DNA from 2 places in the Nocardioides sp. NBC_00368 genome. Region 2 is predicted to be linked to the other one. Evidence: riboswitches for the same ligand, from Rfam matches in the RefSeq annotation. Region 2 holds a riboswitch; the other holds the start of a gene.
What was found. Region 2 has a riboswitch for cyclic di-AMP ahead of OG984_RS12895 (C40 family peptidase). Riboswitches for the same ligand answer to the same signal wherever they lie in the genome.
Positions count from the first base shown of each region.

Region 1 (9,949 bases), 430 kb from region 2:
TCGTCGTGGAGCCGGACGAGCGCGTCGAAGACGGAGTCGCCGGGCATCGGCACCCCGGCGGCCTTGGTGAGCACGGGCTTGAGCGCCTTCACCATCTTGCGCTGGACCGGGAGGATGCGCTCCAGATACCAGCCCAGGGCCTCGGGAAGGGCGAGCAGACGCAGCGTCTCGGCGGTCGGGGCGCAGTCGACCACGATCGTGTCCCACTCCCCCGACACGGCCATCCGGCGCAGCTCCAGGAGCGCGAAGACCTCCTCGGCACCCGGGATGACCGTCAGCTCCTCCGCCGCGATCCGGTCCACCCCGATGGTGTCCAGGACGCTCAGCAGATAGCCCTGCACCTCGGCCCACGACTCCTCGAAGCGGCGCTGCGCGTCGACGTGCTGGACGTAGAGATGGTCGGAGACCTGCACGGGCTCGGAGCCGAGCGCTGCCTCGAGGCCGAAGGCATCGCCCAGGGAGTGGGCGGCGTCGGTCGAGAGGACCAGCGTGCGCAGCCCGCGGGCCGCGGACATCGCCGCGGTGCCGGCCGAGACGGTCGACTTGCCGACGCCGCCCTTGCCGGTGAAGAGAAGGATTCTCACGAAGGCATGCCCTACTTCTCCACCCGCTGCTTGAGGCCTCGCAGGGCGGTGTCGATCAGGACCTTCTCGCCCTTGCGCTTGAGCATGCCGATCAGCGGGATGCTCAGGTCGAGCGCGAGCCGGTAGGTGACCTCGGTGCGGCCGCCGAGGTCGCGCAGCACATAGGCGCCGTCCATCGACCGCAGCAGGTTGCCCTTCACCAGCGACCAGGTCACCTGGCGGTCGTCGTCCCAGTCGTAGGCCAGGGTGTATTCGTCCTTGATCGGCGCGACGTCGAGCACGAATCGGACCTGCTCGGCCCGCCCGTCGACGCCGGTCTCGATGACGTTGACCTCCTGCATGCCTTTGGCCCACGCCGGATAGGACTTGAAGTCCGCGATCACCGCCATCACTGCCGAGGGCGCGGCCTCGATCACGATCGTCGAGGTGGTCTGATCGGCCATCGGTGGTGTCCTCACTCCCTGACTTGCTAGGTGGCATGGAGCGTACCGGATAGCATCCCGGTGAAATGGTCGGGCTGTGACGGGGGTAACCTCCGGTTCGTACCCACCTACCATCAGTATGCGGAGGCCCTTGTGCGCGAGTTCTCCACGCCCGCGACGTACGTTGTTCCCCCCACCGGCAACCTGAGCGACGACGTCGTGCGTAACGCCGCCGAGGCGCCCGATGCGGCCGTCCTCAGCCGCCCGGGCCCGGACGGCACCTGGGTCGACGTCACCTCCGCGGAGTTCCTCGCCGAGGTCTCGGCGGTCGCCAAAGGCCTGATCGCGGCGGGCGTCGGAGCTGGAGACCGGGTGGCGCTGCTCTCCAAGACGCGCTACGAGTGGACGCTGATCGACTACGCGATCTGGTTCGCCGGCGCGACGACCGTGCCGATCTACGAGACCTCCTCGGCCGAGCAGATCGAGTGGATCCTCCAGGACTCCGCCACCGTGGCGGTCGTCGCCGAGGACGCCGGCCACATGAGCCGGATCAGCGAGGTCCGTGCGAGCTGCACCGCGCTCAACAACGTCTGGTCGATCAACGACAACGCCGTGGACCTGCTGGTCAAGCTCGGCACCGACATCACCGACGAGCAGCTCGAGGCCCGCCGCAGCGCGGTCACGCCCGAGGACGCCGCGACCCTGATCTACACCTCCGGCACCACCGGACGCCCCAAGGGCTGCGTGCTCACCCACGGCAACTTCATGTTCGAGCTCGGTGTCGTGGTCGACTCGCTCGACGGGCTGTTCAGCATCGAGGGCCGCAGCACGCTGCTGTTCCTGCCGCTCGCGCACGTCTTCGCGCGGATCATCCAGGTCGGCTGCATCAAGTCCCGCACCCGCCTGGGCCACACCCCCGACATCAAGAACCTCGTCGCCGACCTCGGCACCTTCCAGCCGACCTTCGTGCTGGCCGTGCCGCGGGTGTTCGAGAAGGTCTACAACACCGCTTCGCAGAAGGCCGTCGCCGACGGCAAGGGCCGCATCTTCGACATGGCGACCGAGGTCGCGATCGACTACTCCCGGGCCACCGAGACCGGCAAGGCGCCGCTGCTCCTCGCGGCGAAGCACAAGCTGTTCTCCAAGCTCGTCTACGGCAAGCTGCTCGCCGCGCTCGGCGGCAACTGCTCCTACGCCGTCTCCGGCGGTGCTCCGCTCGGCGACCGCCTCGGCCACTTCTACCGCGGCATCGGCGTCACCGTCCTGGAGGGCTACGGCCTCACCGAGACGACCGGCGCCCTCACCGTCAACCTGCCCGAGGCGCTCAAGATCGGCACCGTCGGCCGGCCGATCCCCGGCACCTCGGTGCGCGTCGCCGACGACGGCGAGCTGCTCTTCAAGGGCGGCCAGGTGCTCAAGGAGTACTGGCAGAACCCCGACGCCACGGCCGAGGCCAAGACCGGCGACGGCTGGTTCCACTCCGGCGACCTCGGTGAGGTCGACGACGAGGGCTTCGTCAAGATCACCGGCCGCAAGAAGGAGATCCTGGTCACCGCCGGCGGCAAGAACGTCGCCCCGGCCGTCCTCGAGGACCGCCTCCGCGCCCACGTGCTCGTCGACCAGTGCATCGTCGTCGGCGACGGCCAGCCGTTCATCGGCGCCATCGTCACCATCGACCCCGAGGCCCTGCCCACCTGGGCCGAGGCCAACGGCAAGTCCGGCAACATCGAGGATCTCGTCGAGGACGAGGACCTGCGCGCCGTGATCCAGAGCGCCGTCGACGACGCCAACAAGGCGGTCTCGAAGGCCGAGTCGATCCGCAAGTTCGTGATCATCCCCGACTCCTGGACCGAGGAGGGTGGCCAGCTCACCCCCAGCCTCAAGCTCAAGCGCAACGTGGTCATGCGCGAGTTCAGCCACGAGGTCGACGCGCTCTACGCAAAGTAAAGGCTGTTCCAGTGGCGTCGAGTCGGCGCATCTGACCCCGTGCCTGGCGAAGCGAAGCGAGCCAGAGGGGTCGGATGCGCCGACTCGGCCTTAACTCAGTCCAGCACCCGCCGAGCGATCGCGATCCGCTGCAGGGTCGTCGGGTGCGAACCGAACCACCACTGCGACCAGGCTTGCGGCGACGGGTCGGAGAGCGAGCGTACGCCGAGGGCGTGCTGCAGCCGCGTGAACGACTTCAGGTCGCCGGTGGCGTGGAGCGCGTCGACATCGGCGCGGGCCTCGACCTGCCTGCTGAGCCCGTTCTGCACGGGCATCGCCAGCACGCTCGCGAGCGCGAAGACCGCCAGCAGCATCGGGATGCCTTCGGGGGTGGCGTACTCCTCCGGGCGGCGGTAGGAGAGCAGCAGGCCCAGCAGACCGACGGCGGTGACCGCTCCGGCGGCGCCGATGACGGTGCCGACCAGGACGTCGTCGTGCTTGGCATGGGCGAGCTCGTGGGCGACCACGGAGAGGACCGCCCCGCGCGCGGCCGCGCCTCGCTGCGAGTCGACGAGGTTGTCGTAGAGGACGACCCGGCGGGTGGAGCCGAAGCCGGTGACGTACGCGTTGAGCGACGTCGTCCGCCGGGAGGCATCGACCACCAGGACATCGTCGAGATCGACGCCCTCGCGCTCGGCGATCGCCATCACCTCGGTGCGGAACTGGCCGCGCGGCAGCGGCTCGAAGTCGTTGAACAGCGGCTCGATGACGACCGGGTAGACGAAGGAGCCGAGCACCACCAGGGCGGCGACCAGACCGGCGGCGAGGGCCGGCCACCAACGCCGGCCGAGACGGATGCAGGCGAAGAGCGCGAGCAGCGCCAGGGACGTGGTCACGATGCCGACGACCTGGTTGAGCAGCGAGTCCGTCAGCCAGGGCGCCCACGCCTGCCGGGAAAGCCCGTAGCGCACCTGCAGCCGGTGGAGCGCCACCCCGAACGGCAGGGTCGCGATCCAGCCGAGGAGCGTGACCACGGCGACCGCGAGCACCACCCGGAGCAGCCACGGTCCGCGCAGCCGAGCCACCAGGCGCCTCCCGAGCGAGGTGAACCCGAGCACGCAGGCGATCACCAGGGAGACGACCAGCGAAGCCCGGCTGAGCCAACGCGCGGTGCCGGAGTAGGCGAGCATCCGCTCCAGCTCCTCGGCCGTGAACACGTCGCGCTCGTCGGGAAGGTCGAGCGGGCCGCCCGGGTAGGGATGCCACGGGATCAACGCCCACGCGAGGACCACGAACGCCACCGCGCCGAGGACGAGAACCACCCAGGACGTACGCCGCGTGCTGATCACGTCGCACGCATGGTTCACTCGCTGACGCTCACTCACGACGCCACGTCCGTAGCGCAAGCGCCAGAATACGGACGCGGCGCCGTGTCGTACACATCGTTCACTCGCTGACGCTCGCTCACGACGCAGAGTGTGACAGACGGGTCCGCCAGCGGGCGGTCAGCTCGTCCTCCCCGAAGCCGAAGCTCGCCTGCAGCGCCTTCTCCAGCGAGATGCCGCGGCCGGTCTCCTCGTAGAGGTCGACCAGGGCCTGCTCGCCGCCGGCCGCGGCGAGCACCTCGCAGGCCAGCCAGGCGGCTTCGTACTCGGCGCCGAAGTGCTCCGAGCGGGTGTTGAACTCTGCCTTGCCCGGCAGGTGGTCGGGGGCGCCGTTCTCGCGGACCTGGGCCAGGATCTGGCCGGCGGTCTTGCTCAACGGGAGCGTGGTGTCGCGCAGCGCGACGTAGTCGGCGAAGCCCTCGATGAGCCACATCGGCCGACGGGTGTTGGTCGCCGCGTCGGTGGCCGCGTGCGTGGCCTCGTGGGTGATGACCACCTGGGCGCCGGGTGCGTCCAGGTCGCCGATGACGCCCTGGTTGACCCACACGTGCAGGGGTGTCCCGGCCTTCGTGGACCCGTCGACGGTCGCGGTCACCGCGGCGACGGCGGTGTAGGTGCCCTGCTGGGCGCCCAGCGCGGAGTCGAGGCCGGTGGCGGGCACCTCGAGGACCAGACGCGGCTGGTCCCACGGGATCACCTTGCGGACCTGGGTGACCGCGGTGGCGGCCAGCTCGGCGTAGCGGTCGGCGACCTCGGCCGAGGCCTGGACGATCACGAGGCTCGAGCCGCTGCGGCGCACCTCGACGGGACCGCTCAGCCACAACGGCATCCGGGTGCCCTGGGACGCCGAGAACCCGGTGATCGCCCCCTCGGCGTCGAAACCGACCCTGAGCTCCTCGGTCAGCGCCGGGTCGCCCGGCGTGCGCCACGACATCTCCACGTCGGCCATGAAGGAGCCGTCCTGCTCCACGTTGCCCGCCTCGGCGACGTACCTCGCGGTGACGTCCTCGAGGCCGATGGCGAGCGCGTTGCGCACCGCGACCGAGGCGGCGTCCTCGCCGTCGGGCTCCGCCCCCTCACGTACGCCGGCGACCAGCTGCTCCAGCGAGGCCCGGGCGCCCGCGGTGTCGGCGCGAACCACCGGCGCGGTGGTCGGAGTGGGCGCGACGTACTCGCCCCCGCCGGTGAGCCGCCACCCGACGAACCCGGCGAGGAGCATCACCAGCACCAGCGCGGCCCCGATGAGAGCGGGGCGGGCCTGGAGGCGGGAAAGAAGAGAGCCGACCGTTCGCACCTGCGAACGATCGGCCTCTTCGGGGTCCTGGGTCAACTCAGCCCGGGCGGACGGCGCCCGTGTAGGGCATCTCGTCGATCGGCGAGACCTTCACACCGGTGCTCGGGTTGGACGCATGCACCATCTGGCCGTTGCCGATGTAGATGCCGACGTGGCTGATCGGGCTGTAGAAGAAGACCAGGTCACCGGGGGCGAGCTGGTCGCGCGAGACCTGGGGGCCGCTGCTGTACTGCGCCGAGGAGGAGTGCGGCAGCGAGACACCGGCCTGACCCCAGGCACCCATGGTGAGGCCCGAGCAGTCCCACGACTCGGTGCCGGTGGCCCCGTAGACGTAGGCGTCGCCGACCTGGGCGAGGGCGTAGTCCACGGCCACCTTGGCGCGGCCCGAGGGCGGCGGCAGGTTGGACGGGATGCTGGTGTCGGTGGACTGGATGGCCTCCAGCTCATCGGCCTCGAGCTCGTCGAGCTCGGCCTGGGCCGCCTCGAACTTCTCGTCGATCTCGCTCTTCTTCTGCTGCATGGTCGTCTTGACCTTGGCCATCTGGGCCTTGGCGTCCTCGGTCGCCTCGCGACGCACCTGGAGGGCCTCGGCCTCGGTGTTGTAGCGGGCCAGCAGGTCGGCCTGCAGCGCGTTGTAGGACGAGACGGTGGCGAGACCGGCGAGGAACTCCTGCGGGTCCTCGGAGGTGATCACCTGGCCGACGGCAGAGACGTCGGAGCCCTCGAACTGGCGCAGCACGGAGTCGCGGAGCTCGGCGCGGATCTTGTCGAGCTCCTTGCTCTGGCGCTTCTCGTCGGCGTTGAGGTCCTCGAGCTGGTCCTTGAGGTCCTGCAGCCGCAGCTTGGCGTTGCTGAAGTCCTCGTTGGCCGCCTCGGCCTGCGTGTAGAGCTTGTCGACCTTCTTGCGAACGTCGTCGATGTCTGGTTCGGCCTGGGCGGGGGTCGCGGCGGGAATGATCCCGGCGACACCGATGGCGGCGATGCCGGCTGCTCCGGCAATGAGTCGCTTCCGGTCGCGTGTCACGAGCGGACGGTCTCCTTGTGTAGTCGTTGAACGCCTACCGGGTGAGCTGACGGGTTCAGGCACGACCTGCCCTACCACCGCTCCTCGACCTGGTCCCCCAGATCGCCCTTGCGGCGGATGCACCCCAGGTGATCGCACTCCGCGTTGCGGCGTACGACCGGTGTGGTTCCCCGGCTCCTGGCCCGCCCCGAAGCGGGCCTGGACTAAGCGCGACACTCGCGTGAGTCGGTTGACTCACTCCCACGAGTGCCAAGTTCCTGCGCACACTAGCCGACGGGATCCCCCACCTGCCAACCACCCACGCCCAAAAGTTCGGCTACATACCCTCCACTAATGGCAGAGCCACCATCCGCAGCGGCGGGACCAGCCCACCATCGGCGAGCACGTCGAGCGCCCGGCGCTCCTCGTCCTCGATGGTCAGCTCCGGAGGCGGGCCCAGCAGCACGGTGACCACGCAGTCGTGGCACGCCAGTCCGCGCACGAGGCAGGTGTCACAGTCGATTCTCGTCGTCATGCTGCGACGGTCTCACCGACCACCGACATTTTTGCTTTCGTACGGTTGCGTGCGGCGTGTCACCACCATCGCAGCGCGGTATTCGAGGCGGCGATCGTCGGCCCGGTCTCTACACTTGACGTATGGAGGTCTCCGCGTACGCGACGCTCCCCGACACGGTCCGGGGGCGCATCGTCGCGCTCACGGCCGGGGTGCTTCCCGACGTGGTGCGCCTCCCGCCCGCGCTCAAGCGGATCGCCGACTTCGCCCCCGCCCGGCGCGCCAAGGCCGGCGGCGCGATGATCGCCTCGGTGCTCGAGACCGACGACGAGGTGCGGGAGAAGGTCGGGAGCCAGCTGCGCCCGGCGTACGTCTCCGAGGGCTCCGCCGAGGACCTCACGCTGCCCGAGGATCCGGCCGAGGCGGCCGCCGTCGTGTGGCTCGTCCGGCCCGACGGCTGGGAGGTCTCGCTCAAGGAGGCCCTGGACCGGCTGGACGCGGCCGCGGTCCCGGCGGTCGACGCCGAGGTCGCGCGCCTGCGCGGCAAGCTCGCCGCCGCGGAGGACGAGATCCGTGAGGTGCGCGCCGACCGCAAGGCCCGTCTCGACGAGCTCAAGGCCGACAACACCACGCTGCGACGCAAGCTCGGCGAGGCCCGGGCCGCCGCCCGCGAGGCCGGCACCGGGCTGGACGAGGCCCTGACCGAGGCGCGCGAGGCGCTCGCCCGCGCCCAGGACGAGCTGGCCGCACGCGACCGGCAGCTGCGCCAGCTCCGCAGCCAGGTCGACAAGCTGGAGCGCGAGGCGGCCGCGGAGCGGCGCACCTCGAAGACGGATCGCGAGGACGCCTCGCTGCGGGCCCGCTTCCTGCTCGACACCCTGCTCGACGCGGCCGGAGGACTCCGCCGCGAGCTCGCCCTGCCCCCGGTCACCGGCACCCCGGGCGAGCGAGTCGAGGCCGAGCTGGCCTCCGCGGACGCCGCCGCGGGCGCCGGAGTCACCAGCAGCGCCCACCTCGAGCAGTTCCTGGCGATGCCCAGGGTCCGGCTGATCGTGGACGGCTACAACGTCTCCAAGGCCCTGTGGCCCGACTCCGCGCTCGATGCCCAGCGGCTGCGGCTGCTGCGCGCGATCGCTCCGATCGCGGCCCGCACCGGCGCCGAGACGACCGTCGTCTTCGACGCCCACTCCGCGTCCGTACGTCCCACCGCCGTGCCTCCGCGCGGCGTCAAGGTCCTCTTCTCCCCCGAGGGCGTCATCGCCGACGACGTCATCCGCGACCTCGTCGACGCCGAGCCCGCCGGCCGCATCATCCTCGTCGCCACCGACGACGCCGAGATCATCAAGGACGTACGCCGCGCCGGCGCCCGCACCGTCCCCCTCTCCTCCCTCTCGCCTCTGCTCGGCTGACCGCGCTGCGCGAACTGCGAAGCAATCGCCGACAACCCAGCGCCGGAGCGCTCCTCGTCTGGACGCAGCGGAGCGAGGGAGCGAAGCGACTGAGCGCAGCGGAGGAAGACGAGGATCAAGCGCAGGCGCTGCGCGAATTGCGAAGCAATCGCCACAAGTACAGCGCCAGAGCGCTCCTCGTCTGGACGCAGCGCAGCGAGGAGCGCAGCGACGAACGAAGCGGAGGAAGACGAGGATCAAGCGAAAGCGCTGCGCGAATTGCGAAGCAATCGCATCAAGTACAGCGCCAGAGCGCTCCTCGTCTGGACGCAGCGCAGTGAGGAGCGCAGCGACGAACGGAGCGGAGGAAGACGAGGATCAAGCGCAGGCGCTGCGCGAATTGCGAAGCAATCGCATCAAGAACTGTCGGTGAGACCCGCTAGTGTGTTCGAACATGAGCAGTGCGGCGGTTCGTGAGGCGCGGAAGGAGATGCGCGCCCGAGCCGTGGCACGCCGGCACCAGGAGACCGCTGGCCGTTGGGAGGCGCAGCGCGGCTTCGACGAGCTCGGCCGACCGCTGCGCGACCTCACCTTCTGCGTGGTCGACCTGGAGACGACCGGCAACAGCCCCGACAACGGCGGCATGATCACCGAGATCGGCGCGGTGAAGGTGCGCGGCGGCGAGGTGCTGGGCGAGTTCCAGACCCTGGTCAACCCACACACCGGCATCCCACCGTCGATCGCGGTCCTGACCGGCATCACCAACTCGATGGTCGCCTCCTCCCCCACGATCGAGTCGGTGCTGCCGGCGTTCCTCGAGTTCGCCGAGGGCTGCGTGCTGGTCGCCCACAACGCCCCCTTCGACGTGGGCTTCCTCAAGCACTTCGCCGCGAAGCAGGAGCGGCCGTGGCCGCGCTTCGAGGTGCTCGACACGGTGAAGATCGCCCGCCGGGTGATCACCCGCGACGAGGCGCCCAACCACAAGCTCGGCTCGCTCGCCCGGGTCTTCGGCTCCCCCACGACCCCCAACCACCGCGCGCTCCAGGACGCCCGGGCGACCGTCGACGTCCTCCACGGGATGATGGAGCGCCTCGGCAACCTCGGCGTTCTGACGCTCGAGGACCTGGCCGCGTTCTCGGCCAAGGTCACCACCGCCCAGCGCAAGAAGCGCCACCTGGCCGAGGACCTGCCGCACGCGCCCGGCGTCTATCTGTTCAAGGACAGCCAGGACCGGGTGCTCTACATCGGCACCTCGAAGGACCTGCGCACGCGCGTACGCACCTACTTCACCGCCTCCGAGACCCGATCCCGGATGGGCGAGATGGTCGGGCTGGCGGCGACCGTGCAGGGCATCGAGTGCGCCACGGCGCTGGAGGCCGGGGTGCGCGAGCTGCGGCTCATCGGCGAGCACAAGCCGCCCTACAACCGCCGCT
Region 1 covers NZ_CP107970.1:2,272,697-2,282,645, forward strand. The annotation lists gene OG984_RS10825 (ArsA family ATPase) at 1-584, opposite strand, end outside; gene OG984_RS10830 (SRPBCC family protein) at 596-1,027, opposite strand; gene OG984_RS10835 (AMP-dependent synthetase/ligase) at 1,160-2,953, shown strand; gene OG984_RS10840 (M48 family metallopeptidase) at 3,049-4,299, opposite strand; gene OG984_RS10845 (hypothetical protein) at 4,397-5,611, opposite strand; gene OG984_RS10850 (C40 family peptidase) at 5,649-6,635, opposite strand; cyclic di-AMP (ydaO/yuaA leader) riboswitch at 6,651-6,855, opposite strand; gene OG984_RS10855 (hypothetical protein) at 6,952-7,149, opposite strand; gene OG984_RS10860 (NYN domain-containing protein) at 7,272-8,537, shown strand; gene OG984_RS10865 (DEDD exonuclease domain-containing protein) at 8,971-9,949, shown strand, end outside.
Region 1: it holds a riboswitch for cyclic di-AMP, as region 2 does, so the genes downstream of both, OG984_RS10850 (C40 family peptidase) here and OG984_RS12895 (C40 family peptidase) in region 2, are expected to answer to the same signal.

Region 2 (9,949 bases):
CGGAGGCGAGGAGATCGTAGAGCCGGGCGATCTCGGCCCAGTCGGTGTCCTCGGCTCGCCGGGCGCGGCCGTGACAGGCGGCGATCATCGCCTGCACCAGATAGCTCCCGCCCGGGGTGCCGGAGGAGGCCAGCGCGGTGGCACGGTCGACCGCTGCCAGACCGCGGCGCAGCAGCAGCTGGTCCCAGCGGGTCCGGTCCTGGTCCTCCAGCAGCACCGGATGACCTTCCGCGTCGGCCCGGGCGGCGAGCCGCGAGCCCTGGATCTCCAGCAGCCCCTGCAGCGCCTGCGCCTCGGGATCGCCCGGAACGAGCGCGGCCAGCATCCGGGCCAGCCGCATTCCTTCCAGGCACAGCTCGGGGCGGGTCCACGACGGCCCCGACGTCGCCGCGTAGCCCTCGTTGAAGACCAGGTAGATCGTCTGCATGACGTCGCGCAGGCGTCCCGCCCGCTCCTCGCCCACCGGGAGCTCGAACGACGCTCCGACCTCGGTCAGGGTGCGCTTCGCCCGCGAGATCCGCTGCCCGACGGCTGACTCCTTGGCGAAGTAGGCCCGGGCGATCTCGGCCGTTGTCAGCCCGCCGACGAGCCGCAGCGTCAGCACCGTGCGCGAGTCGGGCGCCAGCACGGGGTGGCAGGAGAGGAACATCAGTCGCAGCACATCGTCCTCGATGTAATCGACCGCGGCGGCCAGGTCCGGCATCTCACCCTCCTCCAGTTCGTGTCCGAGCAGCGCGACCTTGCGGCGCAGCACCTCGTCGCGGCGGAACCCGTCGATCGCACGTCGCTTCGCGATCGACATCAACCAGGCGCCGGGGTTGCGAGGGATGCCCTCGTGCGGCCACTGCTCCAGGGCCGCGACGAGGGCATCCTGGGCGAGGTCCTCGGCCAGGTCGAGGTCGTGCGTCATCCGCGCCAGACCGGCGAGGAGGCGTACGGACTCGTTGCGCCAGACCGCGACGATCGCGTCCTCGGTGGTCGAGCTCATTCAGCCGGAGTCGGCGGACCGAACAGCGGCCGCATCTCCACGGCCACGTCCTGTCCTGGCCAGAGCTCCTCGTGGAGCTGGATCATCCGGCGCCCGAGCTCGATCGCCTCATCCTGCGAGCGGACCTCGAAGAGCGAGAACCCGCCCGCGACCTCCTTCGCCTCGGCGAAGGGCCCGTCGACGTGGGTCACCTCGCCGGCGGTCAGCCGGATCTCCACCGCGGGACCGAGCCCGTCGGCGTCGAGCAGGACGCCGTCGGCGTACTGCTGCTTGATCTCGGCCTCCACCGCCTCGATCAGCGCGGCCGGGGGCGGTCCCGCGTTCGGGTCCATCTTCACGAACATCATGTAGCGCATCTGCTTCTCCTTGCGGGTCGGCGACGCGTCCGTTGCGCGTCGTCGCCTACGCGTCGAGGAGAGCCTGCCGCTTTCGACACGCCCGCACCAGAGATTTCCGGACGTGTTGCCTCAGGACGCCTTCGACTTCTTCGTCTTCTTCTCCTCGGCCTCCTCGGGGACCTCCTCGCCACGCGACTTCTTCGCGGCCGCGACAGAGCGCTGCAGGGCGGCGAGCAGGTCGACGACCTCGCCGGAGGTCTTGGTGGAGGTGGGCGTGCGCTCGACCTCGCCGCCCTCGATCTTGGCCTTGACCATCTCCTCGACGGCGCTGGCGTAGTCGTCGGAGAACTCCTCGGGATGGAAGTCGCCCGCGAGCGTCTCGACGAGCATGTTGGCCATCTTGATCTCGGAGTCCTTGACCTCGCCGGCCTCGACCTTGAAGTCGGGCACCCGGATCTCGTCGGGCCACATCATGGTCTGCAGCACGATCACGTCGCCGTTGTCGGTCGGCCGCACCCGCAGCGCCGCGACCGTGGTGCGCTGGCGCAGGGCGACGGTCACCAGGGCGACCCGGTCGGCCTCGAGGAGCGCCTGCCGCAGCAGCGCGTAGGGCTTGATCCCGGTGTTCTCCGGCTCCAGGTAGTAGCTCTTCTCGAAGAGCATCGGGTCGATCTGGTCGCTCGGCACGAACTTCTCCACCGCGATCTCGCGCGAGGACGTCGTCGGCAGGTTGGCGAAGTCGTCGTCGGTGAGCACGACCATCTCGCCGTCCTCGGTCTCATAGCCCTTGGCGATCTCGGAGTAGGGCACCTCTTCGCCGTCGATGGAGCAGATCCGCTGGTAGCGGATCCGGCCGCCGTCGGCCTTGTGCACCTGACGGAACGAGACGTCGTGGGACTCCGTCGCCGAATAGAGCTTCACAGGCACGCTGACCAGCCCGAACGAGACAGCGCCCTTCCAGATCGCACGCATGCGGACCCCTCGTCAGTCGGTAGGAACTCACCAAGTATCTGTCGGATCTGCCAATACCGGTACCCCATTCACCCACGTCAGAGCCGTCACGCACGTCCGGAAGATGAAGCAAGATGGGTCCATGCACTCGATGCTGCGTCCGATGCTGGCCACGCCCGGCAGCCACGTGCCTCCGGGGGAGGAGTGGGTCCACGAGGTCAAGTGGGACGGCATCCGGCTCATCGGAGAGTCCGAGCAAGGACGTACGCAGACCCGGCTGACCACGCGCAACGACAACGACGCCACCCCCGCCTGGCCCGAGATCGCGATGGGGCCCGAGCGCGACATCGTCGTCGACGGCGAGGTGATCGCGCTCAACGAGGCCGGGCTCCCCGACTTCCGGGTGCTGATGGACCGGATGCACAACCGTGACGTCCGCCGGGCGGCGCGGTTCGCGGAGCGGATCCCGGCGACGTACATGGTCTTCGATCTTCTCCGTCTCGACGGACGGCTGCTCATCGACGAGCCGTGGACCGAGCGCCGCAAGGTGCTCGAGGCGGTCCACGCCGAGGGAGACCTGGGCTCGTGGCAGGTGCCGGCGACCTACGACGACGGCCACATGCTCCACGAGGTGACGAAGGCGCAGGGGCTGGAGGGGATCGTGTCCAAGCGGCGCGGGAGCCGCTACCGGCCCGGCGAGCGGAGCAAGGACTGGGTGAAGCTGGCCCATCGCTACCGGGCCTCGCTCGTCGTCGGCGGCTGGCGACCCGAGGTCGGCACCGAGGGCGGCACCGAGCGTCTCGGCGCCCTGCTCGTCGGACAGCCGACGCCGGACGGGCTGATCTACCGCGGGCGGGTCGGCAGCGGCATCACCGGCAAGCGGGCGCAGCGACTCGGGCAGCTGCTCCGCCAGAGCGACCGGAACCCCTTCGCCGGGCCCGACGTCGACCCCGACGGGGGAGTGCCGTCCGTGGATGCGCGCGGTACGCACTGGGTCGAGCCGCTCCTCGTCGTCGAGGTGGAGACCCACGGCACCGCGGTGGCGGCAGCCAGCTACAAGGGCCGGCTGCGGCAGCCGAGCTTCATCGGCATCCGCGAGGACATCGAGCCGGAGGATCTGTGATGGTCGAACGAGAAGAGGTACGCGTCGAGGTCGACGGCCGCGTCCTGACCCTGGCCAGCCTGAGCAAGGTGCTCTACCCGCGCACCGGCATGACGAAGGGGGAGGTGCTCAACTACTACGCCCAGATCGCGCCGGTGCTCCTGCCCCAGCTCGAGGATCGCGCGGTGACGAGGATCCGCTGGCCGCACGGCGTCGGGGACATGTCGTTCTTCGAGAAGAACGCCCCGGCCGGCACTCCGAGCTGGGTCCGCACGGTCACCGTCCCGACCACCGGCTCCCGCGCGGCCGACCACAAGGAAGGCACGCTGACCTTCCCGATCCTCGACAGCCTCGCAGCGCTGACCTGGGCCGCCAACCTCTCCGCGCTGGAGCTGCACGTCCACCAGTGGACCGTCGGTGCCGACGGCACCCCGGCCGGCGCCAACCGGATCGTGATCGACCTCGATCCCGGCGAGCCGGCCGGTCTCCAGGAGTGCTGCGAGGTTGCCCTGCTGGTGCGCGAGGCGCTCGGCGCCCGTGACCTCGCCGCGACGCCGGTGCTCAGCGGGAGCAAGGGCGTGCACCTCTACGCTGCGCTGCCCGAGCCCGTGGAGCCGGACGTCGCGACGGCCCTGGCCAAGGAGATCGCCGAGGACCTGCAGAAGACCCACCCGCGCAAGGTGACCGCGACGATGACTAAAAGCCGCAGGTCAGGGAAGGTTTTCCTGGACTGGTCACAGAACTCGGGATCGAAGACGACGATCTGCCCCTACTCGCTGCGGGGCAAGCAGATTCCCACGGTGGCGGCCCCGATCACGTGGGACGAAGTCGCCGAAGGGGCGGAGGATCCGCTCGGTATCGATCAGCTCGGACCTAACGATGTGATCACGCGCTTATCTGAAAGGGGGGATCTCTTCACAAGCCCTACGGGGCTGTAACTATTGTTCTCTCCATGTCTAACTCCGTGCTCGTCGTAGAAGACCAAGAGGACATCGCCGCTCCGCTGGTGCGCACGCTCCAGCGAGAGGGTTACGACGTCACCTGGGTCGACTCCGGCAAGAAGGCGCTGGAGCTGCTCGCGCCCCCGTACGAGGCCGAGCTCGTGCTGCTCGACCTGGGCCTTCCCGACATGGACGGCCTCGAGGTCTGCAAGGCCGCACGTGACAACGGCTACGAGGGCGGGATCATGATCCTCACCGCCCGTGACGCCGAGATCGACCTGGTGGTCGGTCTCGACGCCGGCGCCGACGACTACCTGGCCAAGCCGTTCGCGCTGGCCGTCCTGCAGGCCCGGGTCCGCGCGCTCCTGCGCCGCTCGGGCCCGGTCGAGCCCGGTGCCGACGACGACGCCCTGCGCATCGACGTCGCCGCTCACCGGGTCTACGCCGGCGAGCGCGAGGTGACGCTGACCGGCAAGGAGTTCGCGCTCCTGGCCGTGCTGGCCGCCTCCCGCGACAAGGTGGTCTCCCGCGACCGGCTGATGGCCGAGGTGTGGGACGAGAACTGGTACGGCTCGACCAAGACCCTCGACGTCACCGTCGGACGCCTGCGCCAGAAGCTCGAGGCGGCGGGTGTGCAGGAGAAGGTCGTCGCGGTCCGCGGAGTCGGGTTCCGGCTGGAGGCCGGAGAGTAGGCACAGCCGACTCGAAGCACGGGCAACCGCAAGTTCGACACGGCGTCAAACCGTTGTTCAGCGCGTGAGATGACTCACAAACGACGGCAAAAACACGCGTAACCACGCGGAATGTGCTCACGATCCGGGCATTCCGGATTGGATCAGGTCCAGATCGCATGTCACCTTGGTTGGGCCGTGCAGAACGCACGACCGGCCCCGGTACACGCCGAATCCTGTCCCTCCGGAAGCCGGCCCCTACTACTGAACCCCCTTTACCCTCACACTCAGCAGTACGTATGGGACAGGAGCGGGGGACCCAAGTTCCACGCGACTAACTCGGACGGTCGCTTGGGGTGAAGTCATCCACGGATGGCCGGGCACCTTTCAGCCCGAACCCGACAGCTCACCTCGCAGGCGTGGGAAGGAACTCACGCATGTCCAAGTCCGTATCTCGTCCTGCCCATCGAGGCACCGCGCGCCCGTTCCGGTCGCCGAACAGCTCGATCGCCCGGACGATCGCAGGATCTCTAAGCGGCCACGGCAAGCTCGCCGGCCGCATCACCCTCGCCAGCGGCATCGCCGCCGGTGCCCTGGTGGCGGTCCCCGCTGCCAACGCCGCCCCGGTCTCCTCCCCGACGACCCTCGAGTCGACCGTCGAGACGGCCCCCGTGGTGGAGGCTCCGACCCTGGAGGCCTCGGCCACCCCCGCGGCGATGCTCACCGACATCCAGCAGCTCGAGAGGGCTGTGGAGGTGCAGCAGCGCAAGGCCGAGGCTGCCCGCAAGGCGGCAGAGGCGAAGCGCAAGGCAGCGATCGCGGCCAAGGAGGCCGCGGAGGCGAAGAAGAAGGCCGAGGCGGAGGCCAAGGCCTTCGCCGCGAGCCAGCAGGGCAAGATCGAGCGGGCGATCAGCGTCGCCTCGGAGCAGATCGGCGACCCGTACGTCTGGGGTGCCACCGGTCCGAGCGCGTTCGACTGCTCCGGCCTGACGCAGTACGCCTTCAGCGCCGCCGGCATCGAGCTGCCCCGGGTCTCCCGGGACCAGGCCGCTGCCCTGCCGACGATCCCGAACGACCAGATCCAGCGCGGTGACCTGATGTTCTGGGGCAGCCCGGTCTACCACGTCGGCATCTTCCTGCGCTGGGAGAACGGCCAGGCGATCATGCTGCACGCCCCCAAGCCGGGCACGTCTGTTCGTGAAGAGGCTGCCTGGGACGGCTGGTTCGCCGGCTCGATCCACCAGGCCTGAACCTTCGCGGCTCGGTCTCGGGGCCCGTTCCGACGGGTTCACCCCCACACATCCCCCTGGCGCTCGCCCTCCGGTTCCCCTTGCCGGAGGGCGAGCGCATATGTGGGCCGGCGAATCGGGTGCTGCACCACGCGTCAAGTAACCTGTAAGACGTGGCAGGCCCCGAATTCGACACCGAGATCAAGCAGCTCCAGGCAACGATGCAGACCATCGGCCAGGTGCTGGACCTGGACGCGATGCGCAAGGAGATCGCCGACCTCGGCGAGCAGGTCGCCGCGCCCGACCTCTGGGACGATCAGGACAACGCCACCCGGGTCACCGGACGTCTCTCCCTGCTGCAGGGCGAGCTCAACAAGTTCACCGAGCTCCACACCCGCATCGAGGACCTCGGCCTGATGGTCGAGATGGCCCAGGAGGAGGGCGACGCCGACTCGCTCGCCGAGTCCGAGGCCGAGCTGGGCCGGGTCAAGAAGGCCGTCGAGAGCCTGGAGATCCGCACCCTGCTCTCGGGGGAGTACGACTCCCGCGAGGCCCTGGTGACGATCCGCTCCGGCGCCGGTGGCGTCGACGCCGCCGACTTCGCCGAGATGCTGATGCGGATGTACGTCCGCTGGGCCGAGCGCAACAAGTACCCGGTCGAGGTCTTCGACACCTCTTACGCCGAGGAGGCCGGGCTGAAGTCCGCCACCTTCGCGATCCACGCCCCCTACGCCTACGGCACCCTCTCCGTCGAGGCCGGCACCCACCGCCTGGTGCGGATCAGCCCCTTCGACAACCAGGGCCGCCGCCAGACCTCCTTCGCCGCGGTCGAGGTCGTGCCCGTGCTCGAGCAGACCGACGAGATCGAGATCGACGAGAACGACATCAAGGTCGACGTCTACCGTTCCTCGGGCCCCGGCGGCCAGTCGGTCAACACCACCGACTCGGCGGTCCGGCTGACGCACATCCCCACCGGCACGGTGGTCTCCTGCCAGAACGAGAAGTCGCAGCTGCAGAACAAGGCCGCCGCGATGATCGTCCTCAAGGCCAAGCTGCTCGCGCTGAAGAAGGCCGAGGAGGAGGCGCAGCTCAAGGAGCTGAAGGGTGATGTCGCCGCGTCCTGGGGCGACCAGATGCGCAACTACGTCCTCAACCCCTACCAGATCGTCAAGGATCTCCGTACGACCTACGAGGTCGGCAACCCGCAGGCCGTCTTCGACGGGGACATCGACGGGTTCCTCGAGGCCGGCATCCGCTGGCGCCGGGGTGCCGAGAAGGCCGAACAGAACTGAGCTGATGGCTGCGCAGACGCGCACCAGGCTTCCCCTCCCGGGCCGCGGCGCGGCGTACGTCTATGACGTCTACGGTCCCGAGGACGGGGTGCCGATGGTGCTCTTGCACGAGCTCGGAGGAAGTGCGAAGCGGTGGCAGGAGGTCGTGCCGTCGTTCGCGGCCGAGCACCGGGTCCACGCCTTCGACATGCGTGGGCACGGGGACTCGGACTGGGCCTCCGACTACTCCCACCGGCTCATCGCCGACGACGTGATCGTGGCGATGGACTCGCTCGGCATCTCCGGTGCCGTGGTGGTCGGGCACTCGACCGGCGGCAACGTCGCCCTCCTGGTCGCCATGCACCGGCCCGACCTGGTCTCCCGGCTGGTCATCGAGGACGTGGTGCCGCCTGCCCCGCGCAGGCGGAGGCTGCCCGGTCGCGCCACCCGGCCGATGCCTCACGACTGGGAGTGCATCGCGTCCCTGCTGGTCGAGGCGACGACGTACGACGCGTGGATGTGGGAGCAGCTCGAGCTGCTGCCGATGCCGACCCTGATCGTGGCCGGCGGTGGCAACAGCCACATCCCGCCGGCCGACCTGGAGAAGACCGCCAGCCGGATCCCGGAGGCGGACCTGGTCCACTTCGACGTCGGCCACTTCGTGCACCGCAACCAGCCGCAGGAGTTCGCCGACACCGTCCTGGCCTGGCTCGCGTCGCTGCGCTGAATGCGACGCGTCCCGCGTCGCGGGTGGGATCCCCATCCCTAAGGACCCCACCCGCTATCGCCAGCCGGCTCTGCTCTGACTCAGTGCCCGCGGCGGCGCACGCCGCCCGGTGAGGTGCCTACCCGACCCGAGCGACTAAGTCGATTAAAGCACTCGACTTTGGGTCGACGCAAACGACGCTCCGGTCGAGGCCTGGCGAGTCCTGCTCTCAGGCGGCGGCCGCGGTGGCGGTCACCAGGCACCAGCGGGACGCACGTTTCTGCAGCGCGGCGGTCGGCTCGCCGACCTTGCCGGTGAGCTCGCAGGAGAGCCAGGCGTCACCGAAGAGCCCGCGGTAGACGACCTTCGGCTGCTTCTTCGCGTCGGTGCAGGTGAGGGCGACCGACGGCTTGCCGTACGCCGGGCTCGACGCGGCCTTGCAGCCCTTGGGCACGCTCTTGGTCATCTGAGTCGCCCAGTCCAGGGTGACCGGCGGGGCGAAGACCCAGGCGCGGGCCGAGGTGGCCGCGTCCTCCGGGCCGGTCCAGATGCAGCCGTACTCCTGGGCGACGTCGTTGACCTGGCCCGAGATGGCGGTCTGGTCGCCGTCGCCGTAGGCCTTCTTCTCGGTGGCGGCGCCGCCGAGGGCCTCGGTCGCGTCCTCGGTCGGGACGCGGTCGCAGAACGCGCCGCGACGTACGTGCATCGTGGTGGTGTCGGCGGTGCTCAGGTCGCCCTTCACCTCGGGTGCTTCCGGCTCGTCGTCTTTCAGGGTGAGTACGCCGACCCCGACCGCGATCGCGGTGAGGACTACGGCACCGATGAGGATCCGGACTGCAGAGCGCACGCCGTCAGAGTACAGGGGCAGGTATGTCAGAGCCGAAGTGCTGAGCCCACCACCATTGCACTACCCTCGGTGCGGTGATCCGCTTCGAGAAGGTCAGCAAGGCCTATCCAGGGCAGGCCCGACCCGCCCTCAACAGCCTTTCGATCGACATCCAGAAGGGGGAGTTCGTCTTCCTTGTGGGGCAGTCGGGCTCGGGCAAGTCGACGGCGCTCAAGCTCATGCTGCGCGAGCAGCGGCCGACCACCGGCCGGGTCTATGTCGCCGGCAAGGAGATCAACCGTCTCGCCGGCTGGAAGGTGCCGCGACTGCGCCGCCAGGTCGGCACCATCTTCCAGGACTTCCGCCTCCTCGCGAACAAGAACGTCGCCGAGAACGTCGCCTTCGCGATGCAGGTGACCGGCCACTCCAACCGCGAGATCCGCCAGCGCGTCCCGGAGACGCTCGAGCTGGTCGGTCTCGACGGCAAGGGCGACCGGATGCCCGACGAGCTCTCCGGTGGTGAGCAGCAGCGCGTCGCCGTCGCCCGCGCGTTCATCAACCGACCGATGATCCTGATCGCCGACGAGCCGACCGGAAACCTCGACCCCGGCAACACCGTCGGCATCATGCGCCTGCTCGACCGCATCAACCGGTCGGGCACCACCATCGTGATGGCGACCCACGACGTCCAGATGGTCGACCAGATGCGCAAGCGCGTCATCGAGCTCGAGCACGGCCACCTCGTACGCGACCAGGTCCAGGGCGGCTACGGGGCTCAGTTCTGAGGCTTCAGTCCTCGGCCCGCCCCGCTCACCCTGACCAGGCTCTCGACTAGAGAAAGTTTCCTCTACCCGCCATGCAGCTGCGTTATGTATTCACCGAGCTCCGCCAGGGGCTACGCCGCAACCTGTCCATGCACGTCGCGG
Region 2 covers NZ_CP107970.1:2,700,661-2,710,609, reverse strand. The annotation lists gene OG984_RS12925 (RNA polymerase sigma factor) at 1-988, opposite strand, end outside; gene OG984_RS12920 (YciI family protein) at 985-1,344, opposite strand; gene ku (non-homologous end joining protein Ku) at 1,456-2,298, opposite strand; gene OG984_RS12910 (ATP-dependent DNA ligase) at 2,420-3,400, shown strand; gene ligD (non-homologous end-joining DNA ligase) at 3,400-4,317, shown strand; gene OG984_RS12900 (response regulator transcription factor) at 4,332-5,012, shown strand; cyclic di-AMP (ydaO/yuaA leader) riboswitch at 5,266-5,426, shown strand; gene OG984_RS12895 (C40 family peptidase) at 5,429-6,241, shown strand; gene prfB (peptide chain release factor 2) at 6,394-7,512, shown strand; gene OG984_RS12885 (alpha/beta fold hydrolase) at 7,517-8,218, shown strand; gene OG984_RS12880 (hypothetical protein) at 8,427-9,044, opposite strand; gene ftsE (cell division ATP-binding protein FtsE) at 9,119-9,808, shown strand; gene ftsX (permease-like cell division protein FtsX) at 9,880-9,949, shown strand, end outside.